Regions from separate parts of the Rhizobium sp. IBUN genome, predicted to be linked through region 1. Evidence: riboswitches for the same ligand, from Rfam matches in the RefSeq annotation. Region 1 holds a riboswitch; the other holds the start of a gene.
What was found. Region 1 has a riboswitch for thiamine pyrophosphate ahead of thiC (phosphomethylpyrimidine synthase ThiC). Riboswitches for the same ligand answer to the same signal wherever they lie in the genome.
Positions count from the first base shown of each region.

Region 2: another riboswitch for thiamine pyrophosphate. It lies ahead of thiM (hydroxyethylthiazole kinase); the one in region 1 lies ahead of thiC (phosphomethylpyrimidine synthase ThiC).

Region 1 is NZ_AZNV01000001.1:296,059-307,917, forward strand. It holds gene RHIBUN_RS0101320 (thiazole synthase) at 1-530, opposite strand, end outside; gene thiS (sulfur carrier protein ThiS) at 533-730, opposite strand; gene thiO (glycine oxidase ThiO) at 730-1,701, opposite strand; gene thiC (phosphomethylpyrimidine synthase ThiC) at 1,703-3,529, opposite strand; TPP riboswitch at 3,623-3,734, opposite strand; gene RHIBUN_RS0101340 (FadR/GntR family transcriptional regulator) at 3,782-4,552, opposite strand; gene RHIBUN_RS0101345 (four-carbon acid sugar kinase family protein) at 4,571-5,632, opposite strand; gene RHIBUN_RS0101350 (oligopeptide/dipeptide ABC transporter ATP-binding protein) at 5,629-6,621, opposite strand; gene RHIBUN_RS0101355 (ABC transporter ATP-binding protein) at 6,621-7,628, opposite strand; gene RHIBUN_RS0101360 (ABC transporter permease) at 7,628-8,587, opposite strand; gene RHIBUN_RS0101365 (ABC transporter permease) at 8,590-9,546, opposite strand; gene RHIBUN_RS0101370 (ABC transporter substrate-binding protein) at 9,689-11,338, opposite strand; gene RHIBUN_RS0101375 (dihydrodipicolinate synthase family protein) at 11,645-11,859, shown strand, end outside.
Region 2 is NZ_AZNV01000028.1:69,569-81,427, reverse strand. It holds partial or broken gene RHIBUN_RS0122885 (alpha/beta hydrolase) at 1-51, opposite strand, end outside; TPP riboswitch at 1,135-1,228, shown strand; gene thiM (hydroxyethylthiazole kinase) at 1,278-2,081, shown strand; gene thiE (thiamine phosphate synthase) at 2,078-2,713, shown strand; gene thiD (bifunctional hydroxymethylpyrimidine kinase/phosphomethylpyrimidine kinase) at 2,710-3,531, shown strand; gene RHIBUN_RS0122860 (3-oxoacyl-ACP reductase) at 3,528-4,292, shown strand; gene RHIBUN_RS0122855 (carbohydrate ABC transporter permease) at 4,305-5,153, opposite strand; gene RHIBUN_RS0122850 (sugar ABC transporter permease) at 5,146-6,084, opposite strand; gene RHIBUN_RS0122845 (extracellular solute-binding protein) at 6,152-7,462, opposite strand; gene RHIBUN_RS0122840 (ROK family transcriptional regulator) at 7,679-8,878, shown strand; gene RHIBUN_RS0122835 (Gfo/Idh/MocA family oxidoreductase) at 8,913-10,013, shown strand; gene RHIBUN_RS0122830 (ThuA domain-containing protein) at 10,031-10,672, shown strand; gene RHIBUN_RS0122825 (D-amino acid dehydrogenase) at 10,756-11,859, opposite strand, start outside.

The DNA of each region.
Region 1 (11,859 bases):
TCTGGGAAATGTGCGCGCATCGAACGCAACGCCGAGAGGTTGAGCGGTCCCGCGGCACTCCCGATCGGGGCGCACCATGGCATCAATACCCGGCAACCCGCTTCCTGCAGCTTCTCGGCCACCACGAGGTCGTCGGTCGTGTAGGGAAAGACCTCAAAGCCGTCGGCGGAAAGAATGCGGGCGGCTTCCACCAAGCCGAAAACATCAGGCTGAAGCGTATCGTGATTGCCGATCACCTCCAGCTTGATCCAATTGGTGCCGAAAAGCTCGCGCGCCATCTTGGCTGTCAGCACGGCCTCGGAGACGCCATGGCAGCCAGCCGTGTTCGGCAGAACCCGAACGCCGAGTGCCCGTATCATCTCGAAGAAGGCACCGCCGCTCCGTCCGCCGGCGGTCTCGCGGCGGAGCGAGACGGTGACGATCTCGGTTCCCGATCGCTTGACGGCCGCCGCGAGGATCGCGGGTGAAGGATACCGTGCGGTGCCGAGAAGCAGGCGGGAGGAGACTACGGTGTCGTAGAGCGTCAGCATGGTCAGCCTCCCTGCATCGGCGACAGGATTTCGATCCGGTCGTTGTCGTTGAGCGCGTGGTCGGCGCGGTCCTCACGGTGGACGATTTCGCCGTTGACGGCGGTCGCCAGCCAGTCGCCTTCGTATTCCATCAGCGTCAGCAGTTCGGACAAGGTTGGCGCAGCGAGGTCGTGATGCTCGCCGTTGACGATCAGTTTCATCAGCAATTTCCTCCTGGTTCGGTTCTGGAGAAGACAAGGTCCACAGCTTCCTGCGCCATGGTAGGCGCCAGCAGGAAGCCGTGGCGATAGAGGCCGTTGAGCACGACCGCCTCGGCCTCGCGGGTTACGCGTGGAAAATTGTCGGCGAATGCCGGCCGGATGCCCGCGCCGGTTTCGATAACGGTAGCGTCCGCAAAGGCGGGATGCACAGCGTAGGCGGCGTTCAGCAGTTCCATCATCGAACGCGCCGAGATGGGACCGGCGAACTCGGTCTCGATCATGGTGGCACCCACCATGAACAGGCCATTTCCACGCGGAACGATATAAACGGGGAAGCGCGGATGCAGCAGGCGAACGGGTCTGGCGAGGCAGACCTCGGGCGTGTGTAGATAGAGCATTTCGCCGCGCACGCCGCGAAGCCCGCTCGTTTGCCCGATGCGTGCTGCGCCCGTGCAATCGACGATGTCGTCGTAGCCGGTGGTCTCGGCCACTTGGCCGATGAATGCTACGCCCCGGGCGGCGAGCTTTTCTCGCAGCAGACCCAGCACTCGTCTCGGATCGAGATGTCCTTCCAGCGGGAAGAACAGGGCCCGCCTGAAGCGGCCTGCGAGAGCCGGCTCCAATGGGCCGATCTGCTCCTCGCCCAGCCATTCATGGCCGCTGGTGCGGCTGGCAAAGCGATCGAGTTCACCCTGGTCGCGCGCGGGGGCAACGACCAGCGTGCCGTTTCGGTGTACCTCGCCGGGCAGCATCATGTCCCACCGATCGATGGCACCGCGGCCACGCAGCAAGACGGCTTCGTCCGCGCCTTCACGCTCACACCACGGTGCCAGCATGCCGCCCGCGAGCCATGAGGCTGCCTGGCCGAAATCTGGATTCGGATCCATAACGGTGACGTCAGCACTGCGAAGAGTGAGTTCGTGCGCGACCGTGAGGCCGGCAACGCCGGCCCCTTTGACGAGGACATGCATCTCAGTCACGCGACTCTTGGATGATATCGATCGGCATATAGAGATCGCCACCCTCGCGGTATTTCGCCGCCATGGCGTCGAGCCCTTCTTTCTGCGCTTCAGCGCGGATGTCGTGCGAAATCCGCATCGAGCAGAACTTCGGGCCACACATGGAGCAGAAGTGCGCCACCTTGTGCGCTTCCTTCGGCAGCGTCTCGTCGTGGAAGCTGCGGGCCGTCTCCGGATCGAGCGACAGGTTGAATTGATCCTCCCATCGGAATTCGAAGCGGGCGCGCGACAGCGCATCATCGCGAGATTGAGCTGCCGGGTGACCCTTGGCGAGATCGGCAGCGTGGGCGGCGATCTTGTAGGTGATGACGCCGGTCTTCACGTCGTTGCGGTCGGGGAGACCCAGATGCTCCTTCGGGGTGACGTAGCAAAGCATCGCCGTACCGAACCAGCCAATCATCGCAGCACCGATGCCCGAAGTGATGTGGTCATAGCCCGGGGCGATATCTGTCGTCAGTGGTCCCAGCGTGTAGAAAGGCGCCTCGCCGCAGACGGCGAGCTGCTTGTCCATGTTTTCCTTGATCTTGTGCATCGGGACATGGCCTGGGCCCTCGATCATGACTTGGCAGTCCTTGGCCCAGGCGATCTTCGTCAGTTCGCCGAGGGTCTCCAGCTCGGCGAATTGTGCGGCGTCGTTGGCGTCGGCAATCGAACCCGGACGCAGGCCGTCGCCGAGCGAGAAGGAGACGTCATAGGCGCGGCAGATGTCGCAGATCTCCTCGAAATGCTCGTAAAGGAAGCTTTCGCGATGGTGATGAAGACACCACTTGGCCATGATAGAGCCGCCGCGTGAAACGATGCCGGTGACGCGGTTGACCGTAAGTGGGATGTAGTGAAGCCGCACGCCGGCATGGATCGTGAAATAGTCGACGCCCTGCTCCGCCTGCTCGATGAGTGTATCGCGATAGACCTCCCAGGTCAGGTTCTCGGCGATACCTTCGACCTTCTCCAGCGCCTGATAGAGCGGCACGGTGCCGATCGGCAGCGGCGAGTTGCGGATGATCCATTCGCGGATGTTGTGGATGTTGCGGCCGGTGGAGAGATCCATCACGGTGTCGGCGCCCCAGCGCGCGGCCCAGACCATTTTCTCGACCTCTTCGGCCATCGAGGAGGTGACGGCGGAGTTGCCGATATTGGCGTTGATCTTCACCAGGAAGTTCCGGCCGATGATCATCGGCTCGGCTTCCGGGTGGTTGATGTTGGCGGGGATGATGGCGCGGCCGGCGGCGACTTCCTGTCGGACGAATTCCGGGGTGACGTGATCGGGAATATGGGCGCCGAAGCTCTCACCGTCGCGCACAATTGCCTCGGCCTTAGCCTTGCGGCCGAGATTTTCGCGGATGGCGATGAACTCCATCTCGGGCGTGATGATACCGGCGCGCGCATAGGCGAGCTGGGTCACGGCCTTGCCGTCCCTGGCGCGGAGCGGTTGGCGCTTGGCGGGAAATTCCGGCGTCAGCCGCTCGCCGCTGGCAAAGCCGTTATCCTCGGGGCGCATCTGGCGACCCCGATAGGCTTCGACGTCGCCGCGCGCGAGTACCCAGCTGCGGCGCAGTTCCGGAAGCCCCTGCTCGATGCTGATGTCAGCGCCTTCGACCGTATAGATGCCGGAGGAATCATAGACCGTGACCGGTGGCTCGCCCGATGTCGGGTGGACGCTGATTTCGCGCATCGGCACGCGGACATCGGGGTGAATGTCCCCAGGGATGTAGATTTTCCGAGAGGCCGGTAGGGGCCCTGTTGTGACGGTCGGGGTGATGGTCTTTGCGGCAATATTCATGGTTTGAGGCTCCAAGTTTCAAGTTTGGAGACCCAGTCCTCAGCCGGAATGATGAAAAGACGCCGGCACGGATTCCGCGCGTGAATCCAATGCCTTCGAGCGCTTGCACCGTCCCTACGCCAGTATGAACTGGATCAGGTTCAACGGGTCACTGCGCACGATAGCAGTATCTCAGCCCCTTGCCGGGACCCCCCTGGTGAATGCGAAAAGGTTAGAGCCAGAGCAGCAAAGCTGTCAAGCCGACTGCCGTAACTACATGGAAAGGTCCAGAACGCGGCCCTCGAAGAGGCGGCTCTGCGAACCCTCAAGATGCGCCTTCATCAAAGCCCGCGCGTCTTCCGCACGTCCTTCGACGATGGCGAGGTAGATCTTGTTGTGCTCCTCGTAGACCTGCTCGAGGCCCTGACGCGGACCAAGGAGCGATAGGCCGTGAAGGTGCATGCCGACAGCGATGTGAGCCTTCAGGGCGTCGATCGAGGCCGTGTAGTAGTGGTTGTTGGCGGCTTCGGTGACGGCCCGATGGAAGGTGAAGTCGGCGTCGGTGCGATGAAGCTGGTGACTGGTCGCCTCGCGCAGATCGGCGAGTGCTGCCGCGATCTTCTGGATCGCCGCCTCGTCACGGCGCTTGGCAGCAAAGTAGGCGGCGGCAGGCTCGATCGTCAGGCGAAACTCGTAGCAGCGCTGGATGTCGGCGATCGTCTTCACCGGAGAATAGGAGAGCTGCGTCGTCGGCGAACCGTGGGCGCTGACGAAGGTGCCGGCTCCCTGACGGGCATAGACGATACCTTGATCGCGCAACCGCGCCAAGGCGTCGCGCACGATCGGACGCGAGACGCCGAGCATCGATGCAAGCTCATGCTCACCGGGAAGCCGCGAATCCGGCGGATAGTTTCCCGAGCGGATACGCTCCTGCAATTGGTCGAAGACGCGATCGACCAGCTTGACAGCCTTGCCGCGCTCCGGCTTGGCCGCCGAGGCCGTCTGGGCTTTCGCCGATACACCGCTACCTTCGTCCACCTTCACTCTCCCCGTCGGCATGTCCTATGCCGCCTGATTCTGTGCAATCAGTCTTACCAAACTATCAGAATTACCGAAGCCCCCGGACTTCACCGCGCAACGGAAAAGCAGGCCGTCTGCCGTTACGACGTCGAACCACGGAATACCCGCCTCGATTTCGCCCTGCGGCCTCAGGACCCGAATGCCGAGCGCGCGGAAAACCGCGAGCGCCGTATCGCCCCCGCCGACCATCAGCATGTCCGGGCGCGTCATCTCTATGGCCGATTTTACGCCTTTCGCGAAGCGGTCGGCAACTGTCGCAGCCTCGCTGGTGATTTCGCCGGTGCAGCGAAGGAGAATCGGCAAGCCAAATCGCGCTTCGGGAGGCACTGCTCCCATGGGGGCATCAATGGTTGCGGCGAGGCATTCGGTGCCTTCCAGCCTGGCCATTTGTGCTGTTGTGATCGGGTCGCGGGAGCCGAAGGCGAAGACGGTCCGGCTCGATGCGGCAAACGCTTTGCTTGTCCTGTTCGGCTGCCCGATCTTGCGGGCAAGTGCGGCTCCGATACCGCGGGCGCCGACGGCAAGGGCGTTCGTCCAGTCGTGTGCCTCAACCACTTGGTCGAGATCGCCGTCCGTTTCGGCATCGCGGACCAGCACCTCGGTGTCACTTGCGTCAAAAAGCTCGGCAATCGGCAGCGGCCGATCGACACCACGACCGACGACGTGACCGTTGCGGGTCAAACGCTCTTGATCGGGAATGGCTGGTGCCACCACGATTGCCTCGTGACCGAAGGAGGCAGCCAAAGCTGCGCTTTCCGCTGCAACGTTCCCCTTAAGCCGGGAGTCGATCTTTTTCAGAACGATTTGAGGCGAGGCGGCAAGAAGGGCCTTCGCCGCAGCGCTGACCCTTCCTGCCGCTTCCTCCTCCGGGAGAGCTCTCGAAGCCGTGTTGACCACCACGACCTCGCTACCGGTCGCAAGCGTTTCCGATATGGCCCCGACGTCGATCGCGACAGCGACGGAAAGTCCGGCGTCGACAAAGGGGGTTCCCGTGTCGAGCGCGCCGGTCAAATCGTCAGCGATGATCGCGACCTTCAGCGTCATTCAGTCTGTCCTGAGTTGACAGCGTGGCAGGCGACGAGATGGCCAGGCTTGGCTTCTTTCCATTCCGGCACGACCTTGCTGCACACGTCCATGGCGATCGGGCAGCGCGAGTGGAAGCGGCAGCCGCTCGGTGGGTTGAGCGGGCTCGGCACGTCGCCCTGCAGGATCTGGCGCTTGCGCGTGCGCTCCAGCTCCGGATCGGTTTCCGGAACGGCTGACAGCAGTGCCTTGGTGTAAGGGTGCAGCGGGTTCTCGAACAGCTCCTCGCGCGTCGCAAGTTCCGCCAGGCGGCCGAGATACATGACGCCGACGCGGGTACTGATATGTCGGACAACAGCCAGGTCGTGGGCGATGAAGAGGTAAGTCAGGCCATACTTCTCCTGCAGATCGAGCAGGAGATTAATAATCTGCGCCTGTATCGAGACGTCGAGCGCCGAGATCGCTTCGTCGCAGACGATGAATTTAGGCTGGCAGGCAAGTGCGCGAGCGATGACGACGCGCTGTCGCTGGCCGCCGGACAGCTCATGCGGATAGCGCTGCGCAAAGCGCGTCGGCAGGCCGACGTCGGTCAGCAGGGTGGCGATCTTGTCCTTGAGCTCCGCTTTGGTGCAGAGCTTGTGGAAGAGGATCGGTTCGCCGACTGCCTCACCGATCGTCATGCGCGGGTTGAGCGTCGAATAAGGATCCTGAAAGACGATCTGCAGGTCGCGGCGGAAGGGCCGCATCTGTTTTTCATCAAGGGTCGCGAGATCCTGGCCCTTGTAGACGACCTTGCCTGATGTCGCCTTGTAGAGGTTGAGGATAGTGAAGCCGGTCGTCGACTTGCCGCAGCCGGATTCGCCGACAAGCGAGAGGGTTTCGCCTTCCATGATGTCGAGGTTGACGTTGTCGAGCGCATAGACGGTCGCCGAGCGCTCGCCGAAGGCGCCGAGCTTGACGTGGAAATGCTTGACGAGGTTTTCGACCTTGAGCAGCGGCTGTGCACCCATCACGCAGCCTCCTGCATTTTCTGGACGACGAAGCAGGCTGTGCGGTGGTTTCCGGCGCCTGATAGCGGTTCGAGTTTCGGCACGCGCTCGTGGCAGACGGCTTCCGCCAGCGGACAGCGTGGGGCAAAGGGGCAGCCCTTGGGGCGGCGGCCCGGCTCCGGTGGCGTCCCGCCGATGGACGAAAGCCGGCTTGCCGGCGCATCCGAGAGCTTCGGGATCGAGGCGAGCAGACCGCGCGTATAGGGGTGGCTGGGGCGGGCATAAAGCTCGTCAACCGGTGCATCCTCGACGACGGTTCCGGCATAAAGCACGGCGACACGATCGACGAGACCGGCAATCAGCGCCAGGTCGTGGGTAATCCAGACAACCGACATGCCGAGCTTGGCGCGCAGATCCTTCACCAGATCGACGATCTGAGCCTGAATGGTGACGTCGAGTGCCGTCGTCGGCTCGTCGGCGATCAGCAGTTTCGGATTGCAGGCAAGGCCGATCGCGATCATCACACGTTGGCGCATGCCGCCGGAGAGTTCATGCGGATAAGCCTGCAGGCGCTCTTCCGGCCCGGGAATGCCGACGAGGCGTAGCAGTTCGACAGCACGTACGCGCGCATCGGCCTTCCTCATCCCGCGATGATAGATCAAGGGCTCGCAGATCTGGTCGCCGATGCGCATCACCGGGTTAAGCGAGGTCATCGGATCTTGGAAGACGAAGCCGATATCGCCGCCGCGCACCTTGCGCAGTTCCTTGTTCGACATCTTCTGCAGGTCGTGGCCGTCGAAGCTCGCGGATCCCTTGGTGACTCTGATCTTGTTCGGCAGAAGCCGCATCAGGCTCAGCATGGTCAGGCTCTTGCCACAGCCGGATTCGCCGACCACGCCAAGCGTCTCGCCCTTGTTGACGTGCAGATCGATGCCATCGACCACGACCGCTGGGCCGTTTCTGCCATCGATTTCGACCGTCAGGCCGCGGACATCGAGGAGTTTTTCGTTGGATCGGGTGGTGTTCATCACTTCGAACCCCGCGGATTGAGTGCGTCGTTGAGGCCATCGCCGAGGAAGCTGAAGGCGACCGAGGCAAGACCGAGAACGGCTGCCGGGGCGGCCAGCAGATGCGGATAGTGCTGCCAGACGCGCAGACCGTCCGAGATCATGTTGCCCCAGCTTGGGGTCGGCGGGTTGACGCCGATGCCGAGGAAGCTGAAGGCGCTTTCCAGAACCATCGCAGTGCCAAGGCCGGCGCTGACGGAGACGATCAACGGGCCAAGCGCATTCGGAATGACGTAGCGTTTCATGATGATCCAGTTCGAAAGGCCGAGCGCCTGCGCGGCCGTGATGTAGGGCCGGCTCCGGATCGACAGGACCTGGGCGCGAACGAGGCGCGCATAGGGCGGCCAGGAGATCAAGGCCATCGAGCCGAAGACCAGAATGAAGTCGACCCAGATGGTCTGGCGATAGAAGGGATTGAGCGTCGCCAGATACTGCGCCTCCATCCATTTGGTGATGGGGGACTTCAGCGATGCATTGATGACGACGACGAGGAGCAGGTTCGGCACCGACATGGTCATGTCCGTCAGCCACATGATGACGCGGTCGAACGGATTGCCGAAGAAGCCAGCGATCGCGCCAAGGATCGTGCCGATAAACACGGCGATGACGGTGACAATGACTGCGACCAGGAAGGCCGTGCGGGTGCCGAAGACGACTCGGCTGAACACGTCGCGGCCGAGATCGTCGGTGCCGAAGAGATGTTGCAGCGATGGAACGGCGTTGCGGGCCTGTAGATCCTGGCTCAGGTAGTCGTAGGGCGTCAGATACGGGCCAAAGATCGCGGTGAAGGCGAGGATTGCCACGACGATCAGGCCGAAGACGGCAAGCTTGTTGCGCTTCAGGCGATACCAGGCGTCGCGCCACAGGCTGACGGGTGCTTCTTCCTGAGCTGCGACGGGAGAGAGAGGGATGGCGGACATGGTCAGCGGCTCCTTCTTGCATCGTTGGCACGCGGATCAAGCAGCGGATAGAGAACGTCGACCAGAAGGTTCGAGATCATCACCAGGAAGGATCCGATGAGCGTGATCGCCAGAATGACGGGGTAGTCGGAATTGGTCAGCGCCTGCACGGTCAGGCGACCGAGGCCGGGAAGACCGAAGACGAGCTCCACGAAGATCGCGCCGTTGACAATGGTGATCATGATCAGGCCGAGCTGTGTCACGACGGGCGTCAGCACCGGGCGCAGGATATGGCGCAGCGCTACGACCATCTCGGGCACGCCCTTGGCGCGGGCGGTGCGGACGAAATCTTCAGACAGTACCTCGATGACGGCGGCGCGTGTTTGGCGGACGATCAGCGCGATCGGCTGAAATGAGAGCACGATGAGCGGCAACAGGATGCGCACATCGAAAACACCACCCCAGCCATACGGCACCTTGACCATCGGCAGCAGCACGATAAGGCCGACCATCAGCAGCGGGCCGGCGACATAGGCCGGTATCGCCCACAGAAAGAGCGCGCTGCCGAGGATCGTATAGTCGAGGCGGCTGTTCTGGTTCATCGCGGCGATCATGCCAAGCGGAATGGCGATAACAGTCGTCAGGATGATGGAACAGAGCGCAAGCTTGAAAGAAACGGGGGCTGCAGCCGACACCATTGCCCAGACCGAGCGGCCGGATGTTAGCGAGTTGCCGAACTGGCCATGCAGCAGGTTCCAGATGTAAAGGGCGAACTGCTCGATGAAGGGCCTGTTCAGGCCGGCACTTTCGCGGATGGCTTCGATGCGCTGCGGATTGTAGGCGACATCGCCGGGTGCGCGCAGAAAGATCAACTTGATCGGATCGCCGGCGCCGTAGAAGGCCAGCGCGTAGACGGCCAGCATCACGATCAGCACGGACGGAATCCAGATGGCAAACCGGGTCAGCACGTAGCGTAACAAGGTCATCTCCCACCGGTTGGCAGACACCTTCCGCATCAACGCGGACATGTGATGTCTTCTTGAAACTTGCGCGAAGGCCTTGCGGTCTTCGCGCGGTTGCTAATATGCCCGAGGGCTATCTGTTTCAGAGTTTCGTGCCGGCTCAGCCGATCGAAATGTCCCAGGGCGCCACGACCTGCCAGTCGAGGTTCTTCTCCATTCCCTTGACCTCTTTGGTGGCCCAGCGGGACATCGCCTGAGAATACCACGGAATGAATGCCCAATCGTCGCGGAATGCCTTCTGAGCATCCTGGGCGAGCTTGACGCGCTGCGGATCATCGACGGCTTTCGTCGCCGCTTCGGCAAGTGCCGCATCGACCTTGTCGTTCTTGTAGCCGCCAAGCTTGTTCTGTGCGTTCGACGAGGTCGAGGCGATGCAGCCGGCGAGATAGGAAACGGCATCGGGAACACGAGTGCCGACGTCGTCGCGGAAGATCTGGACGGCGTTCTGGTCCGGACCGGCATAGGAGTCCTGCTGCGGCTTCATGTCGACGGCCGTGATGCCAAGGTTCTGGCGCCACTGCTCGGCAATGAACTGGGCGGCAGCCTCGATAGCTGGGGCGGAAATGCCGACGAAGAGGATCTTCGGCAGGCGCTCGGGACCACCATAGGTCGATTCGGCAAGCAGCTTCTTTGCTGCGGCTGGATCGTACGGATAGGGCTCGAAGCCGGAGTTTTCGGCGCCGGGAACGGAATTCAGGATCTGGTCGGCCTTCTTGTGCGGACCGTCAGGATAGGAAGCCTTGAAGAGGCCGTCACGATCGATTGCCATGATCAATGCCTGGCGAACCTTCGGATCGTCCATCGGTGCGCGGGTGACGTTGAACCAGAAGTGCTGGCTGGTCGGGATCAGCGGACCGGCGGAGAATTCGGGGCCGAGGTCCTGGATAATCGTCGAGGTGACCAGTTCCGTGTGTGCGTTGAACTCGCCGGACTTGATGAGCGACGTCGCGGTGACGTTGTCTTCGATCGAGGTGATTTCGATGCGCGCGAGCTTCGGCTTCGGGCCAAAGAAGTTCTCGTTCGGCTCGAATACCAGCTTGCCGGCGTCGATGTCGATGCTCGTCAGCTTGAACGGGCCGGAATAGACGGCGCTGCTGTCGGGCTTGTACCAGTCCGCCACTTCCTCGCCGTCACTACCACGAGACTGCGCGGCCTTGGTGATCGGTGCGATATGGTTGGCAAGGCGCATGAAGAAGATCGGGTCGGCTTCCGCCAGCGTCACGACGACGGTGCCTTCGTCAGGCGTGGCGACGCCCGTCAGCTCGTTGCCGGAACCGGCGCCGATTTCCTTGTAACCCTGAACCTTGCTCAGTACCTGGTCGGCACGCTGGCTCTTGGTGTTGGGCATGGAGGCCACTTCCCAGGATCCCTTGACATCAGCCGAGGTGATCTTGCTGCCATCCGAGAAGACAGCCTTGGGATCGATCTTGAAGGTCCAGACCTTGTTGTCGGTCGACTCCCAACTGGTGAAGACGTATGGCTTGATCTTGCCTTCGCTGTCGAAATACATCGGCGAGGCCCACCAGATCGAATTCCAGCGGAACGGAACGCCGCCGCCGCGCAGCGGCGACCAATCCTGGTTGAAGGCCGGATTGGCAACCTTCAACACCTGACCGTCATCGGCCAGCACGATGCGAGCATTCATGCCGAAGATTGTGAGGCCGACGCCGGCGGCGAGGCCAAGCTTCAACGCGTCGCGACGCGACACCTGCGCTTTCTGCGCAATATTCCCTTCATTCCGATCAGTCATCGTGTCCTCCCATGACAAAATCAGTGACGGCACCACTTTCACTCTGTTCCCGAAAGTGCGTCACGACATGGCGCAGACACTCGCGCGATAATGTAAATATGTCAATACAAATTAATCGATGGCGCTTGCGTCAAAAAGATCGAAATATTTTCTGTAATTTTTTCAATATGTTAAAAAATCGCAATCGAAGCTCTCCGTATTGTCATATTGACAACAAAGGTTCAGGGGATGAAGAAAACGCCATCTTGCGGGCCGGATTTCCGGTCGCTGCCGCCTTTTTCGCGGCGTTCATCCGAGGAGGACGATATGAGCAATCACAAGATTACAGGCGTATTTAGCGCGGCCGCGACGCCACTCAATGCGGATGGCAGCCCGGATCTCAGCCTTTTCACCGAGCACTGCCAGCGACTGTTGCAGGAAGGTTGCCACGGCATCGCCCTGCTGGGCACGACGGGGGAAGCAAACTCCTTCTCCTCCAGCGAGCGCCGTGCAATTCTCGAGGCAGCGCTCAAGGCGGGCGT
Region 2 (11,859 bases), on a different contig from region 1:
GCTGACCTTTGAGGTATTCTGCGTTGCCGCCGATAGCGCAACAGGGGCCATGACTCCGCTTGGATGACCGCAGCTGGCAAGAACTGCCGCGACGAGCAAAGGTGCAAGTGTCCGAACAGTACGGGCAGCAATCACGTTCCGGTTCCCTCATTGAAACGCAAGCACCTTACGGTGGCCGGGCTTTGGTGAAGTACTCTCACAGAAACGACGCGAATGTTACGTGCAATTCGCGCTCCATGCCCTAGGGCCACGACGAACGATCCACGACAAGCTCAATTCGGGTCTGAAGCCGTCTACCCATCTCGAGCTACGCCTTCGGCTTCCGCAGCTTCACTGCCACACAATGCTTGTTTTCGGCATCCCAAACGCTGTCGGTCCTGCAGACCGGCTGCTTCGGCGAGCAGGACTTTCCCGCCAAGGTGGATTTCAAACTGCGAGTGCACAGGCACCTCCCTTTTTCCCAACCCCAATTTTCGGGACAACTGACGCAACGCTTCGTCTTCGGATCAACGAACCGGCCGGTCCCACAGGAACAGGTCGAGCGCTTGGCATCCCACGACGCGCCCGCGGCGCACGCGACGCAAGTTTTCCTTCTCGAATCCCAGTTTTTCCCCTCCGGACAAGTTCCACTCTCATTGACCGCATTGCCGGGAGCCTTCGCCGAAGGGTGCTTTTGTGGCTCGATCGCCTGCTGGCCGGGACAAGTCAGCTTCTGATCGCACTGCAGCGAGCAGCCGACCACCCCGCGAGACCGGTTGACCGGCGTGTCTGGATATTCAAAGGGACAGGGCATCTGCTGCGCGCCTGCCGTCCATCCGAACAGCAAGATCAAACCGAAGAGAAGAAGACGACATCCCAACATTTCAGAAGACTAGGCCCCGACATATCATCTGTCCAGCTTGTCACAGGCGCGACCCTGGACCTGCGCACGGGAGTTCGCTTGACCAGCAGCTGGGAGCGGATCCAATGGCCCGGCGTATCGATCAGACCTCATTTCCGTGCCGGAGCCGGAGCCCGATGATGTCGAGGTGGACGCCGCTCGCCTCCTCCAGGGCATTTCCCGGCATCGCCGGGCTCACCCGGCGATGTCCATTTTATGGATGACAGGCGCGCGCTTCTCTGCGAGAAGAAGGCAGTGAGAGACAGGGGCGCCCTCCCAAGGGGCTGAGAAGGACCCTTTGAACCTGAACCGGATAATGCCGGCGGAGGGAGTCGCTCGGGACGTTTCGCCTCCTGCGTCAGTCCCCGCGCCTTTCTCCCCGATCGAAAGGCGCACCATGCAAGATCAGACCTTACCGGGAATACTGCTCAGCGAGTTGCGCGCGCAACCGCCGCTTGTTCACTGCATCACCAACTTCGTTGCCATGAATATCGCAGCCAATGTGCTTCTGGCCGCCGGCGCGTCTCCCGCCATGGTGCATGCGGAAGAAGAGGCTGGCGAGTTTGCGGCGATCGCAGGCGCACTGACAATCAACATCGGCACACTGTCGTCATCCTGGTTGCGCGGCATGGAGGCGGCAGCCCTCGCCGCCAGCCAGTCCGGCAAGCCATGGGTTCTCGATCCGGTTGCCCATTATGCCACCGGCTTCCGCCGGGCGGCCGTTGATCGGCTGCTGGAACTCGGTCCGACGGTCATTCGCGGCAACGCCTCCGAGATTATCGCCCTTGCCGGTGGCGAAAGCCGGGGCCAGGGGGTGGACAGTCGTGACGGGGTCGAACAGGCCGAGGAATCAGCCCGGCTGATTGCGAGGACACACGGTGCGACGGTCGCGGTAACCGGCGTGGTTGATTTCGTCACCGACGGTGAACGAGCTGCCTGGATTGAAGGCGGGTCTGCCTTGATGCCTCAGGTGACCGCACTCGGCTGCGCACTGACCTGCCTCGTCGGAGCATTCACGGCGATCCGGCCTGCCGCGCCGTTCGAGGCAACGGTTGCAGCGCTTGCGACCTTTGCTGTTGCCGGCGAGATGGCAGCCAGCAGGGCTGATGGCCCGGGTTCGTTTTCTCCGGCGTTTCTCGATGCGCTTGCAGCGCTTGACGCCGCGCTTCTCGATCACCATGCGAGGGTGCGTTCCGCATGAGAAACATCGACCTTTCACTCTATCTCGTCCTCGATCCCGGTCTTTGTGCCGGCTTCGGCATGGTGGAGACCGCGCGGGCGGCTGTTGCTGGCGGAGCGACCGTTGTCCAGCTGCGCGACAAGCATGCCGATACACCCCTGATGATCGAAACAGGTCGGGCGCTCAAGGCGGCTTTGTCTGGCACCGGTGCCTTGCTCATCGTCAACGATGACGTCGAGGCTGCCGTCGCAATTGGTGCTGACGGTCTGCACATCGGGCAAGAGGACTTGGATGCGCCAACTGCCCGCGCGCGGATTGGAGACGATATGATCCTTGGCCTCTCCGTTGAGACCGAGGCACTGGCCGCGCGGGTCGATCCGGCAATCGTCGACTACGCGGGTATCGGCCCGGTCTTTGCGACATCGACGAAGGCGGATCACAAGGAGCCGACCGGTTTCGCTGGCCTTGCACGCCTCGTGCGCGTCTGCCCCGTTCCCGCAGTCGCGATCGGCGGGCTGAAGGCGGTTCATGTCGGGGATGCCTTTGCTGCTGGCGCTGACGGTCTTGCCGTCGTCTCTGCGATCTGCGGCACCCGTGACCCTGAGGCGGCGGCTCGTGAGATCGCGGAAAACATCAGAAAGGTTCACCGATGATCCGAAACGTTCTCTCCATTGCCGGATCCGATCCTTCCGGCGGCGCCGGAATCCAGGCGGACCTGAAGGCATTCTCTGCCCGCGGTGTCTACGGCATGGCGGTGCTGACCGCGCTGACGGCACAAAACACACAGGGCGTTTGCGGGGTCCATCTGGTTCCGGCTGCCTTCGTCGCCGACCAGATCAAGGCAGTGTTTGCCGATGTCCGCGTTGATGCAATCAAGATCGGCATGATTGCCAATGCCGAAATTGCCGACGCTGTCGCCGATGCGATCGAACCCCACAAAGGCATTCCGATCGTTCTCGATCCGGTCATGGTCGCCAAGGGCGGGGCTGGCCTCCTCGATCTGTCTGCGATCGACGTCCTCACCCGCCGGCTGCTGCCGCTCGCGACGCTGCTTACTCCCAATCTTCCGGAAGCGGCAGCACTCCTGCATGGACCTTCGGCCGATACCCGCGCGGCCATGGCCGAGCAGGCGCAAAGCCTGCGTGCTCTTGGCCCGGAGGCGGTGCTGGTCAAGGGCGGTCATCTGCCAAGCCAGGAGAGCCCTGATGTCCTGGCGACAGCCGCGGGACTGAGCTGGTTCGAGGGGCTCCGGATACCGACGGCGAACACGCATGGCACCGGCTGTACACTATCGAGCGCGCTTGCCGCTGAGCTCGCGAAGGGGGCGACGCTGCCCGAGGCAGTGGCGGAGGCGAAAAGCTACCTCGCCCATGCCGTCGCGCAGGCGGATACGCTTTCTGTCGGTTCCGGGCACGGGCCGGTTCAGCATTTTCATGAGCTTTGGACGTTGAGAGAGGGACATTCGAGATGACACTGGCGATCAGCGAACAAACCATCATCATCACCGGGGCCGGGCGTGGCCTGGGCGCCGCCATCGCTGCTGCCTTTGCCCGCGAAGGCGCGAAGGTCGCAATCAACTACCGCAACAGCCGCATCGAGGCCGAGGCGCTTGCCGCGTCGTTGGGTGATCGTGCCCGGGCGTTCCAGGCGGATGTCCGCGACAGCGAGGCCGTCAAGCGCATGGTGGCCGAGGTCAAGGATACACTCGGTGCGCCGACGACAGTCGTGCACAACGCCTTGACCGACTTCAGCTTCAACGGAGACGCCCGATCGAAGCTCGATCAATTGACCTGGGGTGAAATGACATCCCAGCTCGATACGGCCGTGAAGGGGGCGTTGAACCTGATCCAGGCCACCCGCCCGGTCATGGCCACTGCAGGTTTTGGGCGGATCATCACGATCGGCACCAATCTCTTCCAGAACCCGGTGGTGCCCTACCATGACTACACGGCTGCCAAGGGTGCGCTTCTGTCCTTGACCCGCACGGCGGCCGCAGAGCTTGGCCCATCAGGCATTACCGTCAACATGGTCTCGGGCGGCTTGCTGCGCGCCACTGAAGCGAGCAGCGCCACACCGGATGCGGTCTTCGATCTGATTGCGGCGAGCACGCCCCTCCGGCAAGTGACGACGCCCGGGGAAATGGCTGACGCGGTCCTGTTTTTCGCAAGCCACTGGGCACGCGCCGTTACCGGGCAGAACCTCATCGTCGATGGCGGGCTCGTCTTCGGCTGAGGCAAAGCCTCCTCAGGACTTGACCGCACCCGCGGTCAAGCCGGCGATGATGTGCTTCTGCGCCAGGAAGAAGACGATGATCGTTGGCATGATTGTCAGCGTGATGAAAGCCAGCACCAGCTGCCAGGCAGTGCCGAACTCGCCGCGATAAACCATGATGCCGAGCGGCCAGGGATACATCGTCTCCGAATTCAGCATGATCAGCGGCAGGATGTAGCTGTTCCAGCTGCCGACAAAGGAGATGATGCTGACCGTTGCGATGATCGGCCGCGAGAGCGGCAGCGAGATGTGCCAGAAAAACCGGATGTAGCCACAGCCGTCGACGATGGCAGCCTGGAACAATTCTTCCGGAAGGTTGCGAAAATAGTTCCTGAACAAGAGAATGCTCATGCCGAGGCCAAAGGCGACCTGCGGCAGGACAACACCCCAGTAGGAATTCAACAGGCCCAGGTCCCGGATCCGGATGAACAAGGGAAGGATGGCGGTCGCGGCCGGAAACATCAGGCCGATCAGGAAGTAATTGAGAAGGAAGCCGGCACCGAAGAACTTTACATGCGCGAAGGTGAAGGCGGCCATGGCGGAAACCGAGACCGTCAGGCAGACAGTCAAGGTGGCGATGATCAGCGAATTCATCATCTGTCGCCAGTAGCGGTCTCCGAAGAGAATGTCGGTATAGTTCTCCGGATGCCAAGCGGCAGGTAGCCCGAAGGGGTTGGTTCTTAGGTCGCCGAGGTCCTTGAAGCCGCCAAGTGCCGTCGTCATCAGGGGAACCAGCACGATCGCCGCGATGAGCGTCAGCGAGACATAGAGATAGATCTTCGTGCCGGTCGCGGTCCGGGCAGATGAGGCCATGTCAGTCATTGCGCATGAATATCCGTTTGTAGCCGAAGGCCAGCGTCACGCAGATGACGAACAGGACGACGCCGACGGCGCTGCCGAGGCCGACCTGCATGCGCGTGACGCCGAAGTTGAACAGGAAGGTGACCATGGTCTGCGTCGCGTTGAACGGCCCGCCACCGGTCAGCGGCATGATGAGGTCGAAGAGCTGCAGCGAGCCGACGACGGCAAAGAAGATGGACAGGCGGACCGTCGAACCGAGAAGCGGCAGCGTGATGTAGCGGAACCGCTGCCAGCCGCTGGCGCCATCGATCTCGGCAGCCTCCAGCACGCTCTTGTCGAGCGACTGCAGCCCGGCGATGAACAGCATCATGTGGAAGCCGAAATACTTCCAGACGACGACGGCCAGCACCGCATAGATTGCCAGGTCCTTGTCTGCCAGCACATAGGGTGTCTCGACGCCAATGAGGTGAGCAGCCGAGGCAAACAAGCCATAGTCGCCGTCATAGACGAAGCGCCAGATGAGGCCTGCCGCCACCTCGGCGAGGACATAGGGTAGAAAGAAGATCAAGCGGAAGAGCACCACACCGGCAATGCGGTGCGCCAGCATCATCGCCAGCCAGATCGCGAGCGGAATCTGAACCAGAATGGAAACAACGATGATCAGGGCATTGTTTTTCAATGCTGTTATGAAGGCGCTGTTCTTGAACAGGACCTCGAAATTCCGCATGCCGACAAATTGCGTCGGCAGACCGTAGCCATCCCACTTGTAGAGACTGTACCAGGCCGCCTCGCCCATCGGCAGGATGACGAAGATCGTGAACAGCAGCAGTGCTGGCGGCAGAAACAGAAGCAGGACAGGCAGGCGCCGCGCCAGGCTGGGATCCTTGCTGCGCGCCGACGATCTTAACGTCGGGCGCGGACGGATGACGCTCGTCGCGCTGATGGTGGTCATTAAAGCCGATCCTCCTCATTCAGATTGAGGGCGGCGCGGATGCTTCTCCGCGCCGCGATAGTCTTGATCAGAGCTGATCCTGCTCGAAGGCTTCCTGGATCTGCTGTGCTCCATCGGCAGGGCTCATCTGCCCGGAGACTATGGCAACGGAGACATCGTTGACGACACGGCCGACCGATGGGCCGAGATCCTGATCGAAGAAGTTCTGATGCCAGGTCGAGTGCGCCAACTGTTCGGCAGACTGATGCAACAGCGGATTGGTCACACCGTCCTCGGCACCGACGGCGACCGGGATGAGCATGCCGGCCTTGGCCATCTCGCGCTCGTTTTCGGCGTTCGTCAGATAGGCGAGGAAGTCGAGCGTTTCAGGCGGCGCCTTCTTCGTCACGGCCCAGCCGTTCAATCCACCAAGCGTGTCGGTGACGGCGCCTGCGCCGCCCGTCACGGCCGGAAACGCAAAGCGGCCGATATTGTCCGGATCGAGCCCCTTGCCGTCACCGGCATTCGTGCGCTGGTTGGCCGCGGTGTTTTCAAACGCCAGGATCATTGCTGCCTTGCCATCGCCGAAGACGCCGAGCGTCTGCGGCCAGGTGGCGCCGAGATAGCCCGGCTGGAACGGCTCCAGTTTGCCGAGTTCGGCAAGCTGCTCTCCGGCCTTGATGATCGCCGGATCATTGAAACCTTCCCCTTCACCGGTCTTGGCCGCGTCGAAGACCGTCTGGCCACCGTTGCGCATCACCAGATAGCTCCAGTAGAAATGCAGAGGCCATTTCTCGCCACCGCCGCCCGCAATCGGGACGATGCCGGCATCCTTGATCTTCTTCACGGCATTGAGATAGTCATCCCAGGACTTGATGCTGGCGGCATCGACGCCGGCCTTGGCGAAAAGGGCCTTGTTGTAGAAGAAGGAGACGGTGCCCATCTTGAAAGGCACGGCGCCGATCTTGCCGTCGTAGGACAGGCCCTTGATCGCGGCCGGGTTGTAGCTCTTCACCCAGGCGCCGTCCTTTGCGTTCATCGCCGACGTCAGGTCCATGAGCGTTCCGGTCGCCAGCTGCTGCTTCAGCACGCCGCCGCCCCAGCTATAGAAGAAATCCGGCGCATCGCTCGACTGCAAGAGGGTCGGAAGCTTGGCCTTGAAAGCCTCGTTTTCCAGGAACTGCATTTCGATTTTCACGCCGGGATGTTCGGCCTGGTATTTGTCTGCAATCTTGCGCCAGATCGCGACATAGTTCGGATCGAGCTCAAGGTGCAGCCACTTGACGGTGGTGTCTGCCGCGGCACTTCCCGCAGCAATCAGGAGCGCCAGTCCCGTGGCCGCCGAGCGGGCGATGAAACGGCTGCGAAGCAAGGCTTTCGCCTTCATTTGGTCAAACATGATTTTCTCCTCCAGCAAGGGCAAAAATCGTCCTCTTCAATTTTTCCCTTATGCGGATTAAATCATCGGGAGGTTTTGGCGAATGTCAACTCCCCTCGTTGAAATCGGGCAGATTTGCCTTGACAGACGGGGATGCTGGCGCGCTATTTAATTCGCATACCGTTGAAAATATGAGCGCCGCACGCCGCGGTAACATTGAAGAGCCTGGCCGACCTTATGAAGACCGCAGATCCCGAATTGATGCGCGCGATCAATCGCTTGAACGTGCTGGACACGATCCGGCGTCACGGGCCCATATCGCGTGTCGAGATCAGCGAACGCACGCAGTTGTCGACCACGACCGTTTCGGCGATCACTGCTTCCTTGCTCGACGACGGTCTGATCCTGCCGCGCCACGAGGGCGATATTCGCAACGAGGCGGCGCGCGGAAGACCCCGCGTCATGCTGGAGCTCAATCCCGATGCAGCACGCGTCGTCGGGGCGAAGATCGCGGCCAACCGCCTGGTGTTCGTGGTGACCGATTTCCGTGGCGACGTGCTGTCGAAAATCACCCTGCCGATCCGCATCGACCGCCAGCCGTTCGGCGTGATCGCAGACCTCGTCGAAGACGGGGTGCGCCGCTGCGTCGTCGATGCCGGCCTTTCGCTCGAGGACGTAGACAGCGTCTGCCTTGGCCTTCCCGGCGTGATCGAGCACCGAACCGGCCATATCCGTAGCAGCCCGATCTTTCGCGACACGAATGTCGATTTCGCAAGCGAGATGACGACCAGGCTCGATACCCCGACCATCGTTGAAAGCGATGCGCATGCGATCACGCTTGCCCATCACTGGTTCGGCAAGGCCCGTGATCTGGAAGACATGGTATTGATTTCGCTCGAGCAGACACTCGGTCTCGGCGTGCTTCATGACAATCAGCTGTTTCGTGGTGCTGGCGGCCTCAGCCACAATCTCGGCGATCTGGTGCTTGGCATGGGACCCAACGGGGTCGTGCGGCTGTCGAGCCAGGCTGGCGAAAGCGAAATCCTTGGCGAGCAGCCGGCCAGTGGCCGCTTTGCCGAGGCCATCAGGCTTGGACGCGGCATGACGCATGCCCAGGCGCTCATCAAGGCCGAGGACAGTACGTTGATTGGTGCTGCCATCCGGGCCGGAGAAGCCGTTGGCGTTGCGATCGCCAACATCGTCACCTTGTTTGCGCCGCCCCGCGTCATCCTCGTCGGCTCCAGCCTTGCGCTAGGTGAGCCATTTCTCGACAGCCTGCGCAACGCCTATGCGCTCGCCGTTCCGCCATCGCTGAAGGGCGTTGCCGAACTCGTCTTCGACGATTCGACGGACGACTTCTGGGCGCAAGGAGCTGCTGCGGTGGCCCTTTACGAACTCTACGAGTCACCCTGGAACACCACTGGTCCGGCGCTCTGAGCAGCAAAATCACGACATCCAACGGGAGGAAATCATGGAAACAGTCGGTATCGGCATCATCGGGTGCGGCAATATCTCCGGCGCCTATCTGAAAGCGATGGCATCCTTCCCCATCCTTGAGGTTCGCGGCGTGGCCGATCTCAACCACGCATTGGCAGAAGCCAAGGCAAGCGAATTCAACGTGCCGGCAAAGCGGATTGATGAGCTTCTTGCTGATCCGAAAGTGGAGATCATCGTCAATCTGACGGTCCCGAAGGCTCACGTTGCCGTCGGCCTGCAGGCGCTTGCGGCCGGCAAGCATGCCTATTCGGAAAAGCCGCTGGGCATCAATTTCGCGGAGGGCAAGAAGCTCGCCGAAGCCGCCAAGGCCAGGGGACTGCGCATCGGTGCAGCTCCCGACACATTTCTCGGCGGCGGGCATCAGACGGCGCGTGCCCTCATCGATCAGGGTGTCATCGGCCAGCCGGTCGGCGGCACAGCAACTTTCATGTGCCCCGGCCACGAGCGGTGGCATCCAAATCCGGCCTTCTACTACGAGGTCGGCGGCGGACCGATGCTCGATATGGGCCCTTACTACATCACCGATCTCGTCAACCTTTTCGGACCGGTCGCGCAGGTGGCGGGCTTCGCCATCACGCCACGAAAGGAGCGCGTGATCACCAGCGAACCGAGAAACGGCGAGCACATCCCGGTACACGTGCCCACCCATGTCGCCGGTCTCATGGCGTTCGCCAATGGTGCGGTCGTACAGATCGGAATGAGCTTCGACGTTGCCGGACACAAGCATGTGCCACTGGAGATCTACGGCACCGAGGGCACACTGATCGTTCCCGATCCCAATCACTTCGGAGGCGATGTTGAAGTTTTGAAGAAAGGTGGCGCCTTCGAACAGCAGCCGCTGACGGCGCCCTATGGCGACGGCAATTATCGCTCGATCGGTGTTGCGGATCTCGCCCATGCCATCCGCTCGAACCGGCCGCATCGTGCCAACGGCGACCTGGCTCTGCATGTCCTCGAGGTCATGGAGGCCTTCCACGCTGCCTCCGAGAGCGGGCGCACGGTTGCCATCACCACTCAAACGGAGCGGCCCATGCCGCTGTCACAGTCGCTCGTCGACGGGCGACTGGCCAAGTAATCATCAGGAGGAAGACTATGCGTGAAGCACTGATCGTCTGGGGCGGATGGAGTGGCCACGAGCCGCAGGAATGCGCCGCAATCATCAAGGACATGCTGGAGGAGGACGGGTTCAAGGTCTACGTCGAGCACACGACCGAGGCTTTTGCCGATCCGTCCGTCCATGATCTCAGCCTCGTCGTGCCGATCGTGACGATGTCGAAGATCGAAAAGGAAGAGATCAAGAACCTCGCGGCCGCGATCGAGGGCGGCGTCGGCATTGCCGGCTACCACGGCGGCGCTGGTGACAGCTTCCGCGAATGCGTCGAATACCAGTTCATCATCGGCGGCCAGTGGGTGGCACACCCCGGCAACATCATCGACTACACCGTCAATGTCACTCGCCCTGACGACCCGATCATGGAAGGCATTACCGACTTCCCCTACACGTCCGAGCAATACTACATGCACGTCGATCCCTCGAATGAGGTGCTGGCCACGACGAGGTTCACCGGCGATCACGCCTACTGGATCGACGGTGTCGTCATGCCCGTCGCCTGGAAACGCAAATACGGCAAGGGCCGCGTTTTCTATTCCTCGCTCGGCCATCAGGCCAAGGAATTCTCGGTGCCTGAGATGAAGACCATCTTCAGGCGTGGTGCCAACTGGGCGGCACGCTGATCACCCGATCGTGAAACCCCGGCGCTGCCATCGCGGCGCCGGCATTTTATCAGGATAGCGTACGAATTCTGCCTTTCGTCATCTCAGCCGTAGCGGCTGAGATCGAGACCCTCGATCGATATCTGCGGTCTTACCCTGTTGATGATATCTGTCAGCACGCGGCCGGAGCCGCATGCCATCGTCCAGCCAAGCGTGCCGTGGCCAGAATTGAGATAAAGGTTGTCGTAGACGGTCTTGCCGATGATCGGCGTGCCATCGGGCGTCATCGGGCGCAGGCCGCACCAGAACTGCGCCTGGCTCTGGTCCCCTGCCCCACCAAACAGATCCTCGACGGAATGCACGAGCGTTGCCTTGCGGGACATCGGCAGGTCCTTGTTGAAGCGCGAGATTTCGGCCATGCCACCAACCCGGATCCGGTCGCCAAGGCGGGTGATGGCAATCTTGAAGGTCTCGTCCATGATCGTCGAGACCGGTGCGCGGCTTTCGTCGATGATCGGAACCGTGATCGAGTATCCCTTCACCGGGTAGATCGGGATCTTCAGTCCGAGCGGCTTCAGCAGACTTGGCGTGAAGCTGCCGAACGCGGCCACGACCGCATCGCCATCGAACACGCCGCGCGATGTTTCCACTGCGCTGACCCTGTTGTTGTCGATCCGCAGCTTGCGGACATCGGTTCCGTAGACGAAATGGACGCCCAGTGCCTCGGCACGCTTGGCAAGTTCATTGGTAAACTTGAAACAGTCACCGGTCTCATCATTGGGAAGACGCAATCCGCCGACGATCTTGTGCTTCACCGGCGAAAGCCCGGGCTCGGCGGCAACACACCGGGCCGGATCGAGCACCTCGAACGGCACGCCGTCCTTTGCAAGAACCTCGATGTCCTTTGTGATCGAGTCCAGCTGCTTTTGCGTGCGAAAGAGCTGCAGGGTGCCCCGGGTTCGCTCGTCATACGGAATGCCGGTGTCAGCGCGCAGTTCAATCAGGCAGTCGCGGCTATATTCGGCAATGCGCACCATTCGGCTTTTGTTGATGGCATAGCGCGCGGAGGTGCAATTGCGCAGCATTGCCATCACCCAGGCCCATGTGGCCGGATCGACAGTTGGGCTGATGATCAACGGCGCATGCTTCATGAAGAGCCATTTTATGGCCTTCTGAGGTATTCCGGGGGCGGCCCATGGCGACGCGTA